Linked DNA regions of Sinorhizobium fredii. The protein of the gene in region 2 interacts with the protein of the main gene of each other region in a pairwise test. Links are inferred from orthologs where the notes say so. Each region holds a gene or a part of one and is shown on either strand. Other genes may lie near its edges. The genes, in order: NXT3_RS18190 and NXT3_RS06100.

Region 1 (11,430 bases), 2.4 Mb from region 2 along the record:
GCCTAGCGCTTCGGCCCGAAAATCGGACCCGATTCTCGGAAAGTACGATGCGCTCAAAGACTTACAGTGTCCTTTGTGCGTCCTGGAGGACGCACGGCACTATAGCCAAAAATTGCGATCGCTTTCTCCTCAGCCTAGGATTCGACGCGCTCGCCGATTAACCATGCGCGTTAAGGAACCCGTGACCGAGGCGGCGTAGGGTTTGAAGCACATCCCCGGGGGACCCGATACTCATGACGACGCTCACAGAACCGGTTCGCACTTTGGCCGCCAAGGCGAGCGATGCCCTGCTGTGGCTGATCGCGCTTCTGCATGTGCTGATGGCCGCAAGCCTCCTCGTCGCCCTGCTCTCCATCTCGGAAGCCGAAGCCGCGGAACATGCCGACTGCGGCGGCAGCAACATCCTTGCCGGTCTCGAACAATCCGATCCGGCCCGCCTCGCCGCGATACGCCGCGAGGCCGATGCGGTGCCGAACGGCAAGGGCCTGCTGTGGAAGATCGAAGGGCAAGGACTGGCGCCGTCCTTCCTGCTCGGCACCATGCACGTCACCGATCCGCGTGTGCTCGCCATGCCCGCCGGCGGCGCCGAAGCCTATGCCGCGGCGCAAACCGTCGTCGTCGAATCCGACGAGATCATCGACGAGAAAAAGGCGAGCGCCGCCATCCTGATGCATCCCGACCTCACCATGTTTGCCGGCAACAGGACGATCAACGATTTCCTGGAGCCGAAGGACCGGGCACTTCTCGAAAACGGCCTCAAGGCGCGCGGCATTCCCCTGCCCCTAGTCGCCAAGATGAAGCCCTGGATGATCGCCAGCTTCGTCGCCCTGCCGGCCTGCGAATTCACCCGCAAGGCCGCCGGCGCGTCCTTCCTCGACAAGAAGCTCGCCGAGGATGCCGTGAGCCAGGGCAAGAGCCTGAAGGGACTGGAAAGCCTGGTTGAGCAGCTCGCCGCGATGGACTCGCTTCCCGTCGAGTGGCATCTGCGGGCGCTGATCGAAACGCTCGCGCTCGGCAAGACGATCGACGACGTATTGACGACGATGACCGACCTCTACCTTGCCGGCGACACCGGCATGATCCTGCCGATGATGCGCTCGGTGGCCGAAAAACTCTCGCCCGGCGATCTCGGCTATGCCGACTTCGAGCAGCGGATCATCATCGACCGCAACAGGGTCATGGCGGTGCGCGCCAAGCCTATCCTGAAAGGCGGCAACGTCTTCATGGCCGTCGGCGCGCTGCATCTGCCCGGCAAGGAAGGGCTGGTCGAGCTCCTGCGCCGGCAGGGCTTCACCGTCACGCCGGTCAATTGAGGATCGATTGCGCCGGTTCGTTCAGCTGCGCGAGCAATGCCGGAACGATCGCCTTGTGAAAGGGCGTGACGGCGGCGAGATAAAAGTAACCGAACAGGTTCCTGCGGCGCACCAGCGTCGTGATGCCGATCACTTGGCTGTCGGCCGGACCGTCGCGCACCTCCACGACGATGCGGAAATCCAGATGCCGGTCATCGAGGCCGAGGACGATTTCGCGATCGCTGCCGGTGGGGATCGGGAAGGCGCCGATCAGGCTGGCATCTGCGAAAGGGGCGCCGGCCTTGAGACCAAGCGGCGCAACGATGCGGTTGCGCAGCGCCAGAAGTTTGCGAACCCAGCGCGGCGCACTGCCGAGCGCCCGCCTTGCCGCTTCGTGTGCGGTGATGCGTTCCCCGAGATGGAGAAGCTCATAGCAGTCCGCCCAGTCGGCGCCGGGCAGGCAGACATTGGGCAAGCGGGCGGCAACGCTGCGTGGTTTCATGAACACGTCCTTTCCGGCTAACCGGTGAGGGATTCATGATTGCTTCGGACGGCGTCCGAAGGGAGGGGGCCGCTTGTCGCAGCCCCGGGGCCAATTGTCACAGAGGTGCCGATCACATGTGGATCGGCTTGAAGAAGGTCGAAAGCGCCGCTTCCTTCACCGCCTCCGACATGGTCGGATGGGCATGGCAGATGCGGCCGAGGTCCTCGGACGAGCCGCCGAATTCCATCAGCACGGCGATTTCGTGGATCATCTCGCCGGCGCCGAAGCCGATGATATGGCCGCCGAGGACGCGGTCCGTCTCCTTGTCCGCGAGGATCTTCACGAAACCGTCCGTCTGAAGCATGGCGCGGGCGCGGCCATTGGCGGTGAAGGGGAACTTGCCGACCTTGTAGGCGACGCCGGCGGCCTTCAGTTCCTCCTCGGTCTTGCCGACGGAGGCGACCTCCGGCTGGGTGTAGACGACGCCCGGAATGACGTCGTAGTTCACGTGACCCGCCTGACCGGCGATGATCTCCGCCACGGCGACGCCTTCGTCCTCCGCCTTGTGGGCGAGCATCGGCCCGCGCACCACGTCGCCGATGGCGTAGACGCCGGCGATGCTCGTCTGGAAGTGATTGTCGATTTCCACCCGGCCGCGCGAGTCGAGGACGACGCCCGCCTTGGCGAGACCCATGTTCTCGGTGCAGGGCTTGCGGCCGGTCGCGACCAGCACCACCTCCGCGTCGAGCGTCGTCGCCTCGCCGCCCTTGACCGGTTCGAAGGTCACCTTCGCGCCGTTTTCCGACTTCACCACGCCGGTCACCTTGGCGCCGAGCTTGATGTCGAGACCCTGCTTCGCCAGCATCCGCTGGAGCTGCTTGGCGACCTCGCCGTCCATGCCGCCGAGGATCGTATCGAGGAACTCGACAACGGTCACCTTGGCGCCGAGGCGCGCCCAGACCGAACCGAGCTCGAGACCGATGACGCCGCCGCCGACGACGATCATGCTCGTCGGCACCTTCTCCAGTTCGAGAGCGCCGGTCGAGGAGATGATCACCTTCTCGTCGAAAGCGACATCGACGCCGGGAATGCCGGCAACGTCCGAACCGGTGGCGATGACGATGTTCTTGGCTTCGAGGACCTGCTCCTCGCCCTGGTCGTTGGTGACGGACACCTTGCCCTGGCCGAGTACCTTCCCGGTGCCCTGGAAGCCGTCGATCTTGTTCTTCTTGAAGAGGAAGGAGACGCCGTCGACATTCGCCTTAACGGTCGCGTCCTTGTGGGCGAGCATCTTCTGCAGATTGAGCTTCGGGCTTGCGACCTCGACGCCGAGCGCATCGAGGCCATGCGCGGCGTGGTGGAACATCTCGGAAGCATGCAGCAGCGCCTTGGAAGGAATGCAGCCGACATTGAGGCAGGTGCCGCCATAGGTGCTGCGCTTCTCGACCACGGCCACCTTCATGCCCAGTTGCGCCGCCTTGATGGCGCAGACATAGCCGCCGGGACCGCTACCGATAACGATGAGATCATAAGCCATTTGATAATCCTTCTGGGAGGGTCGTCGTTGAAAGGACGGTCATCGCCCGCCGCTGACATTGAGAATGGCTCCGGTCACATAAGTCGCCTTATCCGACAGGAGATAGAGAATCGCGTCGGCCACCTCGCCGGCCGTGCCGGAACGCTGCATCGGGATCGACGGCGCCATGTCGCGGGCGCGATCGGGCAGGCCGCCGGACGCATGGATATCCGTATCGATGATGCCGGGGCGGACCGCGTTCACGCGAACACCCTCGGACGCCACTTCGCGCGCGAGGCCGATAGTGAAGCTGTCGACCGCGCCTTTCGCGGCGGCATAGTCGACATATTGACCCGGCGCGCCCAGCACGGCCGCGGCGGAGGAAAGGTTGACGATCGCGCCGCCCTTGCCGCTATGACGCGTCGACATCCGGAGCACGGCCTCCGCCGCGCAGCGAATGGTGCCGGTCACATTGACACGGAACATCCGCTCCAGCCGTTCGGGCGAGACCTCGTCGATCCGCTGCGGCGGGCCGATGATGCCGGCATTGTTGACGAGCCCGTCGAGCCGGCCGAAGGCCGCGTCGACCGCCGCAAAGATCGCCTTTATGCCGTCCTCGGAACCGACATCGCCGTGGACGGCGACCGCCGAGCCGCCGGCAGCGGCAATTTTTGCCACGACATTCTCGGCGGCCAGCCGGTTTGAGGCATAGTTGACGGCCACCCGCCAGCCTTCAGACGCCGCGGCGAGGCAGACGGCGGCGCCGATGCCGCGGCTGCCGCCGGTGACGAGAAGGACGCGGCCGCCACTCACGCGGCGCATCCCTTGAAGTCGAAGATATCGGAACTGTCCGACGAGGCCTTGCCTTCGCCCCAGGCGCTCGATTGGCGCAGCGACGGGCCGAAATTCGGAAGCAGTATCTGCCGCGCCGCCGGCGCGTCTTCGGGTTGAAGCAATCCGATCGAGCCGGCGCTGTCGACGGCATAGATCGGACCCTGCCAGACGGTGCAGGCCGCAAGGTCGGCGCCGGTCACGTCCCCGGTAGGGCAATTGTTCATGACGATGCCGTTCGGGCGTTCCGGTTCGCCCGAGGGCAAGACGACGCCGTCGAGCGTCAGCCCGGTGCCCTCGACGCGGATCTTGAAGTGATTGCTGGTGACCGCTGCTTCCGATCCGACCGGCTCGAAACGCAGTTCATAGCCACCGGCCGGGTCGGCGTAGATCGCCCGGGCCTGCTTGCAATCCGCGGCAAGCACAGGAAGGGCGGCCAGCGCCAGCGCGACGAAAGCGAAGATGGCTGGCCCGCCGGGCATCTCAGGCAGCCTTTCCGGTCGCGAGCTTCAGGCCGAGCGCAATGAAGACCATGCCGCTTGCCCGGTCGATCCACTTGCTTACCCGTGTGAAGGCGGCGCGCATCCTTGGCGTTGTCATGAACAGGCTGACGCCGACGAACCAGAGGATTAGAGCGCTCGCCATGACAAGGCCGTAGCCGAATTTCACGACCATCGGCGTATGCGCGCCGACGACCGTCGAGAAGATAGACAGGAAGAAGAAAACAGCCTTGGGGTTGAGCGCATTGGCGGCAAAGCCGAGGCCGAAGGCCTTCAGCGCCGACTGGCCCCTGCGCGCTCCGGCATCCTCGCCCGGCTCCGCGTCGATCTCGGTCTGCCCGGCCCGAAGCGCCTTGACGCCGATATAGATCAGGTAAGCGACGCCGCACCATTTGACGATATTGAAGAGATAGATCGAGTGCGAAATGATCAGCCCCAGGCCGAGTACGGTGTAGCTGATATGAAACATCAGCGACGCGCCGATGCCGAAGGAGGTGATGATCGCTGCCCGGCGTCCGTTGACCAGTGACTGGCGGATGACCATGGCAAGATCGGCGCCGGGCGATACGATGGCAAAGACAAAGATCGCCATCAGCGAAGCAAGTTCGATCAGGTAAGCGCTCATGATTGTCACCGGTCGTTGAAGTTCAGGATGGAGCCGGGCGAGCCTGAATGCGCGCATAGCGTGCTTTGCTGGAGCCTAGCCCCCTGCCTCATCGCTGTCGAGCGGCCGCGTCGACGGCTGCGCGCGGCGAGAAGGAAACGGGGGCTCGCGCCCCCGCTTTCATTAGAGGTCGAGCACCAGGCGCTCCGGATCCTCAAGGCTTTCCTTGACGCGCACCAGGAAGGTCACGGCTTCCTTGCCGTCGACGATGCGGTGGTCATAAGAGAGCGCCAGATACATCATCGGACGGATGACGACCTGACCGCCGATCGCGACCGGCCGGTCCTGAATCTTGTGCATGCCGAGGATGCCCGACTGCGGTGCGTTGAGGATCGGCGAGGACATCAGCGAACCGTAGACGCCGCCATTGGAGATGGTGAAGGTGCCGCCCTGCATGTCAGCCATCGACAGCGTTCCGTCGCGTGCCGCCTTGCCGAGACGGCCGATGTCCTTCTCGATCTCGGCGATCGACATCTGGTCGGCATCGCGCACAATCGGCACCACCAGACCCTTGTCGGTGCCGACGGCAACGCCGATGTGGCAGTAGTTCTTGTAGATGATGTCGGTGCCGTCGATCTCTGCGTTGACAGCCGGCAACTCCTTGAGCGCGTGGGTGACGGCCTTGGTGAAGAAGCCCATGAAGCCGAGCTTCACGCCATGCTTCTTCTCGAAGATATCCTTGTACTTGTTGCGCAGGGTCATGACCGCGCTCATGTCCACCTCGTTATAGGTGGTGAGCATCGCGGCGGTGTTCTGCGCGTCCTTCAAGCGCCGGGCGATCGTCTGGCGCAGGCGGGTCATCTTGACGCGCTCTTCGCGGACAGCATCTTCGGCGGGCGCCGGGCCACGCGCCTGGACCTTGGCCGGTTCAGCGGCGGGCGCCGAAATCCCCTTGGCGACGGCGGCGAGCACATCACCCTTCAGCACCTGTCCGCGCTTGCCCGAGCCGTCGATCTGGTCGGCGGAGAGGTTGTTTTCAGCGATGAGCTTGGCGGCCGACGGAGCAGCCGGCATCGAGGATTGCGCCTGCGGTGCGGCAGCGGCAGACTGTGCAGGCGGAGCGGCAGCGGCGGCTGCAGGCTCCGGCTTCTTTTCGGCTGCGGCCGGGGCGGCTGCAGCGGCACCGGCGCCTTCGGCGATCTGGCCGAGCAGCGCGCCGAGGCCGACGGTCTCACCAGCCTGCGCGACGATTTCCGAAAGCGTACCGGCGGCCGGGGCCGGCACTTCGATCGTCACCTTGTCGGTCTCAAGCTCGAGGATCGGCTCGTCGGCTTTGATCGCATCGCCGACCTTCTTGAACCAGGTCCCGACGGTCGCTTCGCTGACGGATTCGCCGAGGGTAGGAACGCGGATTTCTGTTGCCATGATTTTTGTTCCGTTGATCAGATATCTGTTTCTGTCGATTGGCAGACCGTGGAGGGCTTAATCAGCCCCCCAGCGCGTCCTCAAGGAAGGCGGCCAGCTGCGCCAGGTGCTTGGACATCAAGCCGGTTGCCGGCGAAGCGGCGGCCGGACGGCCGGTGTAGCGCACCCGCTGATACTTGGCGTCGATATGGGCAAGGACCCATTCGAGATAGGGGTCGATGAACGACCAGGCGCCCATGTTCTTCGGCTCTTCCTGGCACCAGACCATCTCCGCATGGCGGAAGCGGCTGAGTTCGTTGATGAGCGCTTTCGCCGGGAACGGATAGAGCTGCTCGACGCGCAGCAGATAGATGTCGTCGATGCCGCGCTTTTCGCGTTCCTCCAGAAGGTCGTAATAGACCTTGCCCGTGCACAGAACGACGCGGCGGATCTTCGAGTCCTTCTGCAGCTTGATAGGGCCGTCCTTGATGACTTCCGCATCGTCCCATAGCAGGCGGTGGAAGGAGCTCTCGCCGGCCATCTCGGACAGGCTGGAGATTGCCCGCTTGTGGCGCAGCAGCGACTTCGGCGTCATCAGGACCAGCGGCTTGCGGAAATCGCGCTTCACCTGGCGGCGCAGGATGTGGAAGTAGTTCGCCGGGGTGGTCACGTTGGCGACCTGCATGTTGTCTTCCGCGCAGAGCTGCAGGAAGCGCTCGAGGCGGGCCGAGGAGTGTTCCGGCCCCTGGCCTTCATAGCCGTGCGGCAGCAGGCAGACGAGGCCCGACATGCGCAGCCACTTGCGTTCGCCGGACGAGACGAACTGGTCGAAGACCACCTGCGCGCCGTTGGCGAAGTCGCCGAACTGGGCTTCCCAGAGCGTCAGCGCGTTGGGACGGGCGAGCGAATAGCCGTATTCGAAGCCGAGCACCGCCTCTTCGGAGAGCATCGAGTTGATGACCTCGTAGCGCGCCTGGCTCGGCGACAGATTGGCGAGCGGAATGTAGCGCTCTTCGGTCTCCTGGTCGTAGAGGACCGAATGGCGCTGCGAGAAGGTGCCGCGCTCGCAGTCCTGGCCCGATAGGCGGATCTTCGTACCCTCGGTGACGAGCGTCCCGAAGGCGAGCGCCTCGGCCATCGCCCAGTCGACACCCTCGCCGGTCTGGATCATGTTGGCGCGGTTTTCCATGAAGCGCTGGATGGTGCGATGCGCGTTGAACCCGGCCGGGATCTCGGAGAGCTTGCGGCCGATTTCCTTGAGCTGCTTCATCGGCACCGAGGTCCGGCCACGGCGCTGCTCATCCTGGTTGTCGGCGGTGCGCAGGCCCGACCATAAACCGTCGAGCCAGTCGGCCTTGTTCGGCTTGTAGGACTGGCCGGCCTCGAACTCCTGCTCGAGATGGGCGCGCCAGTCGGCCTTCATCTTCTCGACTTCGCCCTCGGTGATGATGCCCTGGGCGATCAGTCGCTCCGAATAGAGCTGGACGACAGTCTTGTGGGCGCGGATCGCCTTGTACATCCTCGGCTGCGTGAACGCCGGCTCGTCGCCCTCGTTGTGGCCGAAGCGGCGGTAGCAGAACATGTCGACCACCACCGGCTTGTGGAACTTCATCCGGAACTCGGTCGCCACCTTGGCGCCGTAGACGACGGCTTCCGGATCGTCGCCGTTGACGTGGAAGATCGGCGCCTCAATCATCTTCGCGACGTCCGACGGATAGGGCGAGGACCGCGAGAAGGCCGGGTTGGTGGTGAAGCCGATCTGGTTGTTGATGATGAAGTGGACGGTGCCGGCGACGCGATGGCCGCGCAGGCCGGAGAGCCCGAGGATTTCGGCAACCACGCCCTGTCCGGCGAAGGCTGCATCGCCGTGGAGCAGCAGCGGCATCACCTTGACGCGCTCGCGCAGCGGAATGATATCGCCCTCAAAGACGGTTGCCATCTGGTCCTGCTTGGCGCGCGCCTTGCCCATGACCACCGGGTTGACGATTTCGAGATGCGACGGGTTCGCCGTCAGAGACAGGTGCACCTTGTTGCCGTCGAACTCGCGGTCGGACGAAGCGCCGAGGTGATACTTGACGTCACCGGAGCCTTCCACGTCGTCGGGCGCATAGGAGCCGCCCTTGAACTCGTGGAAGATGGCGCGATGCGGCTTGGCCATGACCTGCGAGAGGACGTTCAGGCGGCCCCGATGGGCCATGCCGAGAACGATTTCCTTGAGGCCGAGCTGCCCGCCGCGCTTGATGATCTGTTCGAGCGCCGGGATCAGCGATTCACCGCCGTCGACGCCGAAGCGCTTGGTGCCCTTGTACTTGACGTCGATGAACTGCTCGAAGCCTTCCGCTTCGATGAGCTTCTGCAGGATCGCCCGCTTGCCCTCGGGCGTAAACTCGACGCCCTTGTCCGGTCCCTCGATCCGCTCCTGGATCCAGGCCTTCTCCTCGGGGTTGGACATGTGCATGAATTCGACGCCGATCGTCGAGCAATAGGTCCGCTCGAGGATCTCGACCATTTCGCGGATGGACGCGTATTCGAGGCCGAGCACGTTGTCGATGAAGATCTTGCGGTCGAGGTCCTTCTCGTCGAAACCGTAGTTCGACGGCGAAAGCTCGTTGTAGTCCTCGACCGGGGCGGCAAGGCCGAGCGGGTCGAGCTTGGCATGCAGGTGGCCGCGGGCGCGATAGGCGCGGATCATCATGATGGCGCGAACGGAATCGCGCGTCGCCTGATGGATGTCGGCAGCGCTGGCGAGGGTACCGGTCGCTGCGGCGGCTTCTTCAGCCTTCGCCTTGACCTTCTTCTCGATAGCCTTCTCGACCGTGCCCCAGTCGCCGTCGAGCGCCGAGACGAGTTCGCCATTCGCGGTGATCGGCCAGTTCTTCTTCTTCCAGGAGGCGCCCTTGGCTGCCTTCACGACGTCTTCGGGCCGGTCGGCGAGCGCCTTGAAGAAGGCCTGCCATTCAGCCGACACGGACGCGGGGTCCGCTTCGTAGCGCGCATGGAGCTGCTCGATATAGGCGGCATTGGCGCCGTCCAGAAACGAAGTGAGCTGGAATTGCTCGTTGGCCTCTTGCCTTGTCATGGTCTCACGCGGACTGTTCTGTCCGCCTCCTGACTGAGTTGGGTTGCCGGGTATCCCGGTCATTCATGTTCGTTCGGCGCGCCTGGCGCCCTTTCCTACGGCGCCGCACATCGGAAGGACGCGCCCGAACCACCGTGGCATTTCGTTACCGCATGTCCTGATCTTCAATCAGCCAAGGAAACACGCGGGCCGCAGGCTGCCCGGGCCGAATCGCCCCGACCCGGGCAGAAGTCTTCCGATCAGCCCTTGAGGACTTCGACCAGCGTCTTGCCGAGACGGGCCGGCGACGGCGACACGCGGATGCCTGCCTGCTCCATCGCAGCGATCTTGGATTCCGCATCGCCCTTGCCGCCGGAAACGACGGCGCCGGCGTGGCCCATGGTACGGCCCTTCGGCGCGGTACGGCCCGCGATGAAGCCGGCCATCGGCTTCTTGCGGCCCTTTTTGGCCTCGTCGATGAGGAACTGCGCGGCATCCTCTTCGGCCGAGCCGCCGATTTCGCCGATCATGATGATCGAGGTCGTGGCTTCGTCCGCCAGGAACATCTCGAGCACGTCGATGAACTCCGTGCCCTTGACCGGGTCGCCGCCGATGCCGACGGCCGTCGTCTGGCCGAGGCTCTCGTTGGAGGTCTGGAACACGGCTTCATAGGTCAGCGTGCCGGAGCGCGAGACGATGCCGACCGAGCCCTTGCGGAAGATCGAGCCCGGCATGATGCCGATCTTGCATTCTTCCGGCGTCAGGATGCCGGGGCAGTTCGGGCCGAGCAGGCGCGACTTGGAGCGGTCGAGGCGAGCCTTGACGCGCACCATGTCGGCAACCGGGATGCCCTCGGTAATGCAGGTGATGAACGGGATTTCCGCATCAATCGCCTCGATGATCGCGTCCGCAGCGCCTGCCGGCGGAACATAGATCACGGATGCGTCCGCACCGGTCTTTTCACGGCCTTCGGCAACCGAGGTGAAGATCGGCAGGGTTTCGCCCTTGGAGCCGGTCCAGGTTTCGCCGCCCTTCTTCGGGTGAATCCCGCCGACCATCTGCGTGCCGTAATAGGCAAGCGCCTGTTCGGTATGGAAGGTGCCGGTCTTGCCGGTCAGGCCCTGAACGAGGACCTTGGTGTTCTTATTGACGAGAATCGACATGAGGTCTGGTCCTTCAGTTAGCCGTTGATCGCAGCGACGATCTTCTTGGCAGCGTCATCCAGATCGTCGGCGGCGGTGATCGCCAGGCCGGATTCGTTCAGGATCTTCTTGCCAAGCTCGACATTCGTGCCTTCGAGACGAACGACCAGCGGAACCTTGAGGCCGACTTCCTGCACGGCCGCAACGACACCTTCAGCGATGACATCGCACTTCATGATGCCGCCGAAGATGTTGACGAGGATGCCCTCGACCTTCGGGTCGGCCGTGATGATCTTGAAGGCTGCCGCGACCTTCTCCTTGCCGGCGCCACCGCCGACGTCGCAGAAGTTCGCCGGCTCCTTGCCGTAAAGCTTGATGATGTCCATCGTCGCCATGGCGAGACCCGCGCCGTTGACCATGCAGCCGATGTTGCCGTCGAGCGCGACATAGGCGAGATCCCACTTGGAGGCCTCGATTTCCTTGGCGTCTTCTTCGGTTTCGTCGCGCAGCGCCTTGATGTCGTCGTGGCGGAACAGGGCGTTGCCGTCGAAAGAGACCTTGGCATCGAGAACGCGCATGCGGCCGTTCTTCATGACGAT
Region 2 (10,804 bases):
CCACTGAGGAAAGCAGGTCGGCATGGGCCGTAGCAATCATCTTGCGCACCGCAACGCGCGAATAGGGCTCGACGAAATTGTCGATGACGAAGGAAAGGACGCTGAGCCCCACGGCAAAATAGATCACCGGCCGGATGACCGACATGCGTGAGCTGCCGGCGGCGTTGAGCACCGTCAGCTCCGAATCGGTGTTCATCACGCTCAGCGTCTGAGTGACGCCGATCAAAAGCGCGAAGGGCAGGATGATCGGAACGACCGAAGGCAGGATCAAGGTCGCGAGCTTGAGGAAGGCGAAGATCGACTGGCCGCTGTCCGTGACCAGGTTGACGTTGCTCAGCGCCTGCGTGGTCCAGACGATGCCGAGCAGCGGCAGGAGCGTTGCCAGGAACATGATCGTGGCGCGCCGGAAGATGTAGCGTTCGATCAGCTTCATACCCGTTTCCGACCCAAATCCTGCTCTTCATTCGAGCCGTTCATGCGCTTACGAGCCTCGTATTCGCGTTCCGGCCGAACCGGTTTCCCGTCTCCTTCGTCGAAACCCAGAGTCTCGAACAACAGGGATAATATAAGGCGAAGAACTGCGGTTAACCGCATGTAAACATGTGCGGGCATCTTGCCAAGCGCTTCAAAAGCGAGAAGGGTGCGCGCCACGGTTTTGAACATGGTCGACGTCGCGAATGTCCGCCACTGTAGCCGTCCGGTAACAGCCGGACGGAAGCCCACCAGAAATGCCGGAGTCCCCTGTATGCCGATGAAGTTCGAGTTCACGTTCAGCAAATCCCACCGCCCGGCCGGGGGCTCCGCAGTCCTCCTCCAGGTCGCCGGCGCGAAGGAACCGGCAGGTGCCGCTGTCGTGGATCCCGAGGGAGTGCTGCCGAAGGCGGCGAAGATCGGCAAGTTCACCGGCAAGGCGCTCTCCACGCTCGACGTCGTCGCCCCGCACGGCTCGCCGGCGGATCGGATCATTCTGCTCGGCCTTGGAGATGCGGCAGCGCTCACGAGCCACGACTGGCTGAAAGCCGGCGGTGCCGCGGCCGCGAAGCTGCGCAACGCCGAGAAGGCCACCATCTTCATCGATGCGCCGGATGCCGAGGTAACCGGCAAGGCGGCGGCCGACTTCGCCCTCGGCATGGAAATGAACGCCTATGCCTTCGACAGCTACAAGACACGCAAGTCCGACGACGACTCGAAGTCTGCTCAGAAAGTGGTGAAGGTCACCATCGTCACCGGTATGGTCATCGCCGCGAAGAAGGCATTCGCCACCGCCCAGGCGGTCGGCGAGGGCGTTTTCCTGGCGCGCGACCTCGTCAACGAGCCCGCCAATGTGCTCGGCCCCGTGGAGTTCGCGGCGCGTGCGAAGGAACTTGAGAGGCTCGGCATCGAGGTCGAGATCCTGACCGAGCGGGAAATGAAGAAGCTCGGAATGGGCGCGCTCCTCGGCGTCGCGCAAGGATCGTCCCGCCCGCCGCGGCTGGTCGTGATGCAGTGGAAGGGCGGCAAGGCAAAGGACAAGCCGATTGCCTTCATCGGCAAGGGCGTCGTGTTCGACACGGGCGGCATCTCGATCAAGCCCGCCTCCGGCATGGAGGAGATGAAGGGAGATATGGGCGGTGCCGCCGCCGTGACCGGTCTCATGCATGTGCTGGCGGCCCGCAAGGCGAGCGTCAATGCCGTCGGCATCATCGGGCTCGTGGAGAACATGCCGGACGGCAGTGCGCAGCGCCCTGGCGATATCGTCACGTCCATGTCCGGCCAGACGATAGAGGTGATCAACACCGATGCCGAAGGCAGGCTCGTCCTCTGCGACGCGCTCTGGTATTGCAACGATCGCTTCAAGCCGAAGGCGATGATCGACCTCGCCACGCTGACCGGCGCGATCATGGTGGCGCTCAGCAATCATTATGCCGGGCTGTTCTCGAACGATGATCGCCTCGCCGAACAGCTGCTGAAGGCCGGCACGACGACGCGGGAGCGCCTGTGGCGGATGCCGCTCGGCAAGGAATACGACAAGATGATCGACAGCAAATTTGCAGACATGAAAAATACCGGCGGCCGCCACGGCGGTTCGGTGACGGCGGCGCAGTTCCTGAAGCGGTTCGTCAAGGATACGCCCTGGGCGCATCTCGACATCGCCGGCACCGCGATGGGTTCGCCGACCGATGAGATCAACCAGTCCTGGGGTTCCGGCTTCGGCGTGCGTCTCCTCGACGAACTGGTCCGGGCAAACTACGAATCCTGATTGCCTACTGCATGTATCCTTAAATCGCCGATTTAAGGATAAAGACATGCAGCAATCCAAAGTGCTACAGCGTCCTTTGCGCGTCTGATAAGACGCGCGGCGCTGTAGTGGGCTGCGGGAATGACCGAAATCCTTTTCTACCACCTGACCGAATCGAAACTCGAGGACGCCCTGCCGCCGCTCCTGGACAGAAGCCTCGAGCGCGGCTGGCGGGTGGCCGTGCAAACGGTCGATGCGGAGAGGCGCGACGCGCTCGACACGCATCTCTGGGTCTACCGCGACGACAGCTTTCTGCCGCACGGCACGGATGCGGGTGAGTTTGCCGCCGAGCAACCGATTCTGATCGTCGCCGACAGTGGCAACCGGAATAGCGCGACCGTGCGCTTCCTCGTCGACGGCGCCGAGCCGCCGCCGCTTTCCGAATACGAGCGCGTCGTCTTCATGTTCGACGGGTACGACCAGGGGCAACTCGAGGCGGCGCGCGGCCAATGGAAGCGGCTGAAGGGCGAGGGGCATAACCTCACCTATTGGCAGCAAAACCGCGACGGAAGGTGGGAGAAGAAGGCCGAATCACAGCAGGGATGATCGCCCGTGCCCCTCATCCGGCCTGCCGGCCTCCTTCTCCCCGCAGCCGGGGCGAAGGAGACTCGCGGCCCCTCTAAGTCCCCTCTCCCCGCGTGCGGGGAGAGGGTTAGGGTGAGGGGCAAATCTGCAAACAGCGGCGAGAGGCAAACGATACCTCGCCGGCACTTCATCTCAGTCGTGGAATGCTTCCACGAATTTTCGTCGGCCGAGCATGAAGGCGTCGGCGACGTGCCGGAGCGGCGACAGGTCGACGTCCGACCGGCCCTCCTTGATGATCTCGGCGAAACGGCGATAGAGCATCGGATATTCCTGCTCCGGCTCGTCGTGGACGATCTTGCCGTCGATGGCGAGCTTGGCACCGCCTTCGGAAAGAACCATCTCGCCGGCTTCGGTCTCGGCAATGATGTCCCAGCTCTGCTTGCCCGTCTGGCGCCAGTCGAATTCGGCCGAAACGTCGAGCTTTTGGGCATCGCTGAAGGCGATCGAGGCGGCGATCGGTGCGTCGCGGTTCTCGGGGAATTCAAGCGTCGCCGAGGCTATGAAGATCGGCCGCGGCAGGATGTGGGTGATGATTGACAGGGCATTGATGCCCGGATCGAACACGCCGAGCCCGCCGGCTGCCCAGATCCATTCCTGGTTCGGATGCCAGTGGCGGACATCCTCCTTCCAGATGATCCTGACGGTGCGGATCGTCGTCGACGCCAGAAAGGCCTTGGCGGCTTCGACCGCCGGTGCATAGCGCGAATGCCAGCTGGCGAAGAGCGAACGGCCCTTGGCCGCCGCCAGCGCCTCAAGGTCCGCGACCTCGCTCAAGGTCGCGCCCGGCGGTTTCTCGAGGAAGACGTGCTTGCCGGCCTCGAGGGCAGTGCGGGCCGCTTCGTAGCGGTATTGCGGCGGCATGCAGAGCGACACCGCGTCGATCGCCGGTACCGCCTCGAGCATCGCCTCGATCGACTTGAAATTGTCGATGCCGTCGACCGTTCCATGGCGGCTCGCTGCCGCGATCAGTTGATAGTCGGCATCCTTGGCAAGCGCCGGCAGATGCTGATCGCGCACGATCTTGCCGACGCCGACAATGGCAATTCGAATGGGGGACATGGGTGCTTCGCTCTTAATTAGTATGACTTATTGCCGCCTCTTGTAGCAGATTGAGGGCGGCGGGCAAGCGGGGTTCGGTCTTGAAACAAGCTGGCACCTCGGGGCACAAGATGCAAACAAATCTGTTATGCCTCGGATGACGATGGTCTTGCGCCCTCATCATTCGGAGCACAGTCGAGGATTTGCCATGCCGAACATCCGCCATGCGACGCGCGCCGAGCTTGACACAATCATCGACTGGGCGGCGAGGGAGGGCTGGAATCCCGGCCTGGAGGACGGCAACGCCTTCTGGGCGGCCGATCCGGAGGGCTATTGGGTCGCAACGGAAGAGGAAGCCCTGGCGGCTGGCCTATCGCTGGTGCGCTACGGCAGCCAGTATGCCTTTCTTGGCCTTTACATCGCCGATCCGGTGTTTCGGGGCAGGGGCATCGGCTTCGCCCTCTGGGATCGGGCGATTGCCAGCAGCGAAGGCCGCGTCATCGGCCTTGACGGGGTGGTGGCGCAGCAGGGCAACTATCGAAAATCGGGCTTCGCCTGGGCGCATGCGAACGTCCGCTATGGCGGTTCCGTCGATGTCACCGAGCCTCCGGGCACCCATCTTGTCGACGCGGCCCCGGTGCATGTTGCCGCTCTCATTGACTATGACCGCCGCTTCAATCCGGCCCGACGCGACGCCTTTCTCTACGAATGGACGAAACAGTTGCCGACCCGTCGGAGCGTGCTTCTCCTGCGCGACGGCACCATCGTCGGATACGGGACGATCCGCGCCTGCCGCGAAGGGTTGAAGATCGGCCCGCTCTTTGCCGACAACGAGACCGGCGCCGACCTCGTGTTCCGCAAGCTGGCTGCGGGAGCAAAGGGGCAGCGGATCTTCCTCGACATTCCCGAGCCGAACGCCTCGGCGAGGGCACTTTGCGAGCGCTACAACATGAAGCCGGTTTTCGAGACCGCGCGCATGTATCGTGGACCGGCGCCGGACCTGCCGCTTCCACGGATTTACGGGATTACGACCTTCGAACTCGGCTGAGCGTGGCCTGCTCTAACTGGCCATCGCCTCCTCGTATTCGGCCGAAAGCTCGAGCCATTGCTCTTCGGCCTGGGCGAGCTTTGCTACCGCCTCCGCCCGTTCCCTTGCGCGCTGAGCCGCCTTTGCGGGCGCTTTCTCGTAGAGCGTCGGGTCGGCCAACTCGGCATCGAGGGCCTGAATCAGTTTCTCGAGTTTTGCCGTCAAGGACTCGATCTCGTTGATCCTTTTCTTGAGCGGCGCCAGCGAAGCACGCTTGCCGGCATTGGCCTTGCGCTGGTCGGCCTTCGACAGGCTTTCGTCCGAGCCGTTGGCCCTCGGCTTTTCGTCCTTCGCCTTGGGGCCGCCGACAATGACGCTTCGATAGTCTTCGAGATCGCCGTCATAGCTCGTCACCGTTCCGTCCCGCACCAGCCAAAGCCGGTCGGCGGTTGCTTCGATCAGGTGGCGGTCATGCGAGATCAGGATGACGGCGCCGGAATAGTCGTTGAGGGCGGTGATCAGCGCGTTGCGGCTGTCGATGTCCAGATGGTTGGTCGGCTCGTCTAGGATCAGAAGGTTCGGCTGATCGAAAGCGGCGAGCCCCATGAGCAGCCGCGCCTTCTCGCCGCCGGAAAGGTCCTTGGCTGGCGTATCCATCTTCTCGGTCGACAGCCCCATCTGTGCGACGCGCGAGCGGACCTTTGCTTCCGGCGCATCCGGCATGCGGCGGCGCACATGTTCCACGGCGCTTTGCGTCGGGATCAAATCGTCGAGCTGATGCTGGGCGAAGAAGCCGGTCTTCAGGCCCGGCGCGATCCGCACCTCGCCGGCCTCTGCCGCAAGGCGGCCGGAGATGAATTTCGCAAAGGTCGACTTGCCGTTGCCGTTGGAGCCGAGCAGCGCAATGCGGTCGTCCGCGTCGATGCGCAGGCTGAGCCTCTTCAGGATCGGCTTGCCCGGCTCGTATCCGACCGCACCGCCCTGGATGGCGACGATCGGCGAGGCGACCTGCTTCTCCGGATCTGGGAAGGAGAAGCCCTGGACATGCTCCTCGATGACGGCGGCGACCGTGCCCATGCGTTCGAGCGCCTTGATGCGGCTTTGCGCCTGCCGGGCCTTGGATGCCTTCGCCTTGAATCGATCGATGAAACTCTGCAGATGCTTGCGGGCGGCTTCGTTCTTGGCCTTCGCCTTCATCTGCAGTTCGTCGGCTTCCGCCTTCTGCCGCTCGAACTGGTCATAGGAGCCGCGATAGAAGTTGAGCTTCTTCTGGTCGAGGTGGACGATCGCGTTGACGGCCGTGTTCAACAGGTCCCGATCATGGCTGATGATGATCACCGTATGTGGATAGCGGCGGATGTAATCCTCGAGCCACAAGGTACCTTCGAGATCGAGATAGTTGGTCGGCTCGTCGAGCAGCAGCAAGTCCGGCTCGGAAAAGAGCACGGCCGCAAGCGCCACGCGCATGCGCCAGCCGCCGGAGAAGGAGGAGGCGGGGCGCTGCTGCGCCTCATGGTCGAAGCCGAGGCCGGCGAGGATGCTTGCCGCCCGTGCTTCCGCCGAATGGGCGCTGATATCGGCAAGCCGCATCTGGATCTCGGCGATCCGGTGGGGGTCGGTGGCGATTTCGGCCTCTGCCAGAAGGGCGGCGCGTTCCTTGTCAGCCTTCAGCACGATTTCAATCAGCGGCTCGTCCGTCCCCGGCGCTTCCTGGGCCACCTGGCCGATCCGCGCGTTCTTCGGCACGGAGACACTGCCGGTCTCGGCGGCAAGTTCGCCGGTGATGATCCGGAAGAGCGTCGACTTCCCGGCGCCGTTGCGGCCGACAAGGCCGGCCTTCGTGCCGGCCGGAAGCGTCACGGAAGCGTTTTCGATAAGAAGACGGCCCGCGACGCGGGCGGAGAGGCCGGTAATCTGGATCATTGCGGCCTTTTGCCCCGAGTTTTATCCGAAGGCAAGGGTCACGGGACGAGCATCGCGGCTTCCCGATAAGTCCGAAGTCGGCATTTTCAAGAGCCTATTGTTATCGATTCCTGGACGACGTATTCCGATAATAAATACTTCCGCTCCTCATCATGAGGCCCCACATCTATCCCCGAAGAGCCGAGCAACTGCTCTTCCGACCATCCGGCTCGGATCGAACGCCATCGGCAAGGCCGCCGCGTTCGAAAAGACTGATCCGTTCACAGGTGGTCGCGACCAACCCATCGTTCAAGAGAACGACTGATCAGGAGTGTTCAACATGAGAAATGCAGTCCACACCGCTCTCGCCGCCGCCCTTGTCGCCACTGCCGTTCTTGGCGGCGCTTCTGCTGCCTTTGCCGGCGGCAGCTATTACGAAGGCATCAGCGACAAGCCGCTCTTTACTGAACGCGCTCCAAAGGCAGGCGATGAGGCCTCTGTTCGCCGCACGAACGGGTCCATCGACCGTACCTCTACCGGGTCTGTCTCGGACTACGCCGTGCAGCCGAAGCTGGTCCGTGGCGGAGAGGGTGAATATTATCAGGGCATTAGCCGATAACGCGGAATCGATCGCGTAGCATTCGTCCTCCCAGGCAGACTGCTCTTCCCATGGCCCGGTCCCCTTTGCGGGGCCGGGCCATCCTCGTCTCCATTGAGATGACTTTGCCCGGCGCCGGATCTGCGTGCCGCGTTTTGTCGCAGACCTTCCTGCGCAAGCCCCCATATTAGTTCAGCGCTTATACTTGACGACGAGAGTCAGCAATAATATGCCGCCTCGCTAAAATGGAGGTGGCTTTGGGCGCTGGCGATTTGTCGATATTCCCATTCTGTGTTGCGCACCTGGCCGCCCACGGCGACAAGCCGGCGCTCATGTTTCCCGGCCAGCGGGTCGTCAGCTATCGCGAACTCGCCGCCCGCGTCGATCGCCAGGCATCGAAGTGGCGCAACGGGCGCGGACTGGTGATGCTCGAGGCCGACCTCTCGGAGCATGCGATCATTGCTTATCTTGCCGCGCTCGATGCCGGACACGCCGTTGCGCTGCAGGGTACGGCAGCCATGAATGCGGATCGTGAGATCTTCAAGCCGGATTTCTGCCATCGCAGGATCGACGGACGCTGGCGTACGGAGCGGCTGGAGGGAGGCCGGGTCGTTCTCCATCCCGATCTCGCCGTCCTGCTATCGACCTCGGGCAGCACCGGCCAGGGCAAATATGTCCGGCTGTCCAGGACGAATATCGAGGCCAATGCACGTTCCATCGCCGAATATCTCGGCCTCACGGCGACGGACCGGACCTGTCTCGTTCTGCCGCTTCACTATTCCTATGGCCTGTCGGTCCTGAACGCTCACATCACGGTCGGCGCGAGCATCTACATCCCCGGCGGATCCATTCTCGATGAGGGCTTCCTCGACGGACTTGCCGAAAGCGGCTGCACCAATCTGTCCGGGGTTCCCTATTCCTACGAGCTTCTGGAAAAGGTGGGCTTCCGCGAGCGGGCATTTCCGCGACTGCGGTTCATGACCGTGGCCGGCGGACGCCTGCCGGCCGAGAAGGTTCGCCTCTACAACGAACATCTCTCTGCGCGTGGCGCAGCCTTTTTCGTGATGTACGGCCAGACGGAGGCGACCGCCCGCATCGCCTATGTGCCTCCGGATCGGCTAGTGGGCAGGGAGGACCGGATCGGTGTCGCGATACCCGGCGGCAGCCTGACCATCGAGGATGAGAGCGGGCGACTGATCACCGATGCGCAGGAAGCCGGCGAACTCGTCTATCGCGGCGCCAATGTGATGATGGGCTATGCCGGTGCGCGGGCCGATCTCGCCCGAGGCGCCGAGCTTTCCGAATTGCGAACCGGCGATCTGGCCGTGCGGGATACCGACGGGTTCTTCCGCATCGTCGGACGGACGAAGCGCATATCGAAGATCGCCGGGCTGAGGATCGGCCATGACGCTCTCGAAGCGGCTCTGGAGCGGCACGATATCGCCGTCGCGGTCATTGGCAACGATGTCGAAATCCACGCCTTTTTCGCCGGCGAACGCGCTCCCGACAACGTCCGCCAGCTGCTCGTCGCCGCCAGCGGCTTGACCCTGCTGCAGGTGGGGGCGACGCGCATCGACGCGCTGCCGCGCCTGGCGTCCGGAAAGGTCGATTACGAAGCTCTCCGTCAGCGGAGCCGGCGCGGCAGCGGGTCTTCACGCGAAGAAGGTGTCGAAGCCCTGTTCGAGCAGGTCTTCTATCCGCGAAAGGTCCGACCCGAGGACAGCTTCCTGTCGCTCGGCGGGGATTCGCTCCGATTCGTGCAGCTATCGATGGGTCTTGAGAAGATCCTCGGTGACGTGCCCGAGGCGTGGGAAAGCATACCGGTCAACACATTGGCGGTCATGGTCCGCCAGGAGCGCAAGGCTCCGCAGATCGGCACCGACTTCTTGATTCGGGCGCTGGCCATCCTGCTGGTCGTGCTCCACCACGAGACTCTGTGGCCGATCCCGGGAGGGTCGGCGACAATGGTCATTCTCGCCGGATTCGGCCTGGCACGGTTTCAAAGTGGCGCGCTCCTGTCGGGCGCGCTCGGGCAGCTGTTGCGGCCGCTCGCGCAGATTCTTGTTCCCTATTATCTGATCGTCGCCGCTTACGCTCTTGCCTGGGGAAACGTGCCCTGGGCCTCGGTCTTCCTCGTCGGCAATTTCGGCTTCGCCGATCCCGAGCGGCACAGCATGGTGCCCTATCTCTACTGGTTCATCGAGGCCTATTGCCAGACGGTGCTGGTGTTTGCCGCTCTGTTTGCAGTGCCGTCCGTCAGGCGGTTCGCCGCGGTGCGGCCGTTTGCTGCCGGCATGGCGCTGCTCGCTGGCGCCTTTGCCGCCCGCATGGCGCTGCCTGAGCTCTGGGAAATCGGCAACCGGCAGATATTCACGCTTCCCTGGATCTTTCACCTGGCGGTCGCGGGCTGGTGCGCGGCACTGGCGAAAAACTGGGCCCAGCGGCTCGCGGTCATGGCGGCAGGAGCGGCGATCTATCTGTTTCTCGGCCTCTATGAGGGCGTCTGGATCGGCACGAAGATCAAATATCTGCTGCAGATCGTCGTGCTCGTGGCGCTTTTGTTCCTGCCGCGCATCCGCCTGCCGCAATGGGCAGTGCAGCTTGTCCTGCCGCTCGCGGCGGCAGGCTTTCATATCTACATCCTGCACCGCTTCGTGCCGGAGCTGCTGCTTGCGCCAATGCAGCCGTTCCTCCCGCCGCTTGCTTTCTCGCTCTGCTCGATCGCCGGCGGCGTCGCCTTGGGGATCGCGGTCTGGTCGGGGCAGCGCCAGCTGGTGAAGTGGCTCGTCCGCGGCCGGGTGGGTTCTCTCCGGATAGATTGGCCGGCCGCATTCATGGCCCGGCTCTTTTCAGGCCGACCACTTCTTCCCCTCGGTCCACAGGAAGAAAGCCAGGTCCAGCGTCAAGGATGGCCGCCCGAGCGCTGTCAAGATCGCATGCGCCTGTCCGCGGTGATGGGTCTGGTGGTTGAACAAATGGTCGAGCGCCAGGGCGACTTTCTGGGTGATCTCGCCGGGTCTGCTGATCGGCGAGTAGGTGAAGTGCGCGCCGAGCCGCGCCTCGTCGAGGCTGTCGATCCAGGCGATGATGCGCTCGTCCTCCGCCTCCCGCGCCGCCGTCAAGGCCGATAGGTCTTCATGGAGGATCGCGTCGAGCCTCGTGGGCGCGTCGCCCTCCTTGGTGAACCGCTTCATCCAGATCCGGTCGGCCACGAGGAGGTGGTTGAGCGTTCCATGCAGAGAACCGAAGAAGGCGCCCTTGTCCTGCCGGTACTCCGCCTCGGAGAGTTCGGCTACGGCAACGTAGAGCAGCCGGTTGGCCCAGCGATTGTAGTCGGCAAACATCCGGTAATGGTCGAGCATCACATTCTCCCTTG

Evidence for each region.
Region 1: the proteins of NXT3_RS06100 (region 2) and NXT3_RS18190 interact in binary tests that used the Escherichia coli proteins (3 or more experiments, as listed by UniProt). The link is inferred for Sinorhizobium fredii from one-to-one orthologs.

What each region holds. Positions count from the first base shown.
Region 1 is NZ_CP024307.1:3,701,786-3,713,215, forward strand. What follows is about bases 6,514-10,077. They hold NXT3_RS18190 (2-oxoglutarate dehydrogenase E1 component), read right to left. Parts: upstream 9,711-10,077; coding sequence 6,714-9,710; downstream 6,514-6,713. Other genes in these bases: odhB (2-oxoglutarate dehydrogenase complex dihydrolipoyllysine-residue succinyltransferase), read right to left, coding at 6,514-6,652; sucD (succinate--CoA ligase subunit alpha), read right to left, coding at 9,950-10,077. Also shown: NXT3_RS18150 (tyrosine recombinase XerC), read left to right, coding at 1-6; NXT3_RS18155 (TraB/GumN family protein), read left to right, coding at 234-1,313; NXT3_RS18160 (DUF2867 domain-containing protein), read right to left, coding at 1,306-1,794; lpdA (dihydrolipoyl dehydrogenase), read right to left, coding at 1,907-3,313; NXT3_RS18170 (SDR family oxidoreductase), read right to left, coding at 3,353-4,105; NXT3_RS18175 (hypothetical protein), read right to left, coding at 4,102-4,605; NXT3_RS18180 (LysE family transporter), read right to left, coding at 4,607-5,248; more of odhB, read right to left, coding at 5,411-6,513; more of sucD, read right to left, coding at 10,078-10,852; sucC (ADP-forming succinate--CoA ligase subunit beta), read right to left, coding at 10,870-11,430. UniProt on the Escherichia coli protein: E1 component of the 2-oxoglutarate dehydrogenase (OGDH) complex which catalyzes the decarboxylation of 2-oxoglutarate, the first step in the conversion of 2-oxoglutarate to succinyl-CoA and CO(2).
Region 2 is NZ_CP024307.1:1,258,551-1,269,354, forward strand. The notes cover bases 4,407-7,344. They hold NXT3_RS06100 (ABC-F family ATP-binding cassette domain-containing protein), read right to left. Parts: upstream 6,852-7,344; coding sequence 4,962-6,851; downstream 4,407-4,961. Other genes in these bases: NXT3_RS06095 (GNAT family N-acetyltransferase), read left to right, coding at 4,407-4,949; NXT3_RS06105 (hypothetical protein), read left to right, coding at 7,171-7,344. Also shown: LPS export ABC transporter permease LptF, read right to left, coding at 1-433; NXT3_RS06075 (hypothetical protein), read right to left, coding at 430-768; NXT3_RS06080 (leucyl aminopeptidase), read left to right, coding at 746-2,239; NXT3_RS06085 (DNA polymerase III subunit chi), read left to right, coding at 2,360-2,824; NXT3_RS06090 (Gfo/Idh/MocA family protein), read right to left, coding at 2,996-3,922; more of NXT3_RS06095, read left to right, coding at 4,110-4,406; more of NXT3_RS06105, read left to right, coding at 7,345-7,449; NXT3_RS06115 (DinB family protein), read right to left, coding at 10,278-10,790. UniProt on the Escherichia coli protein: Genetic data indicate it may be involved in ribosome assembly or function.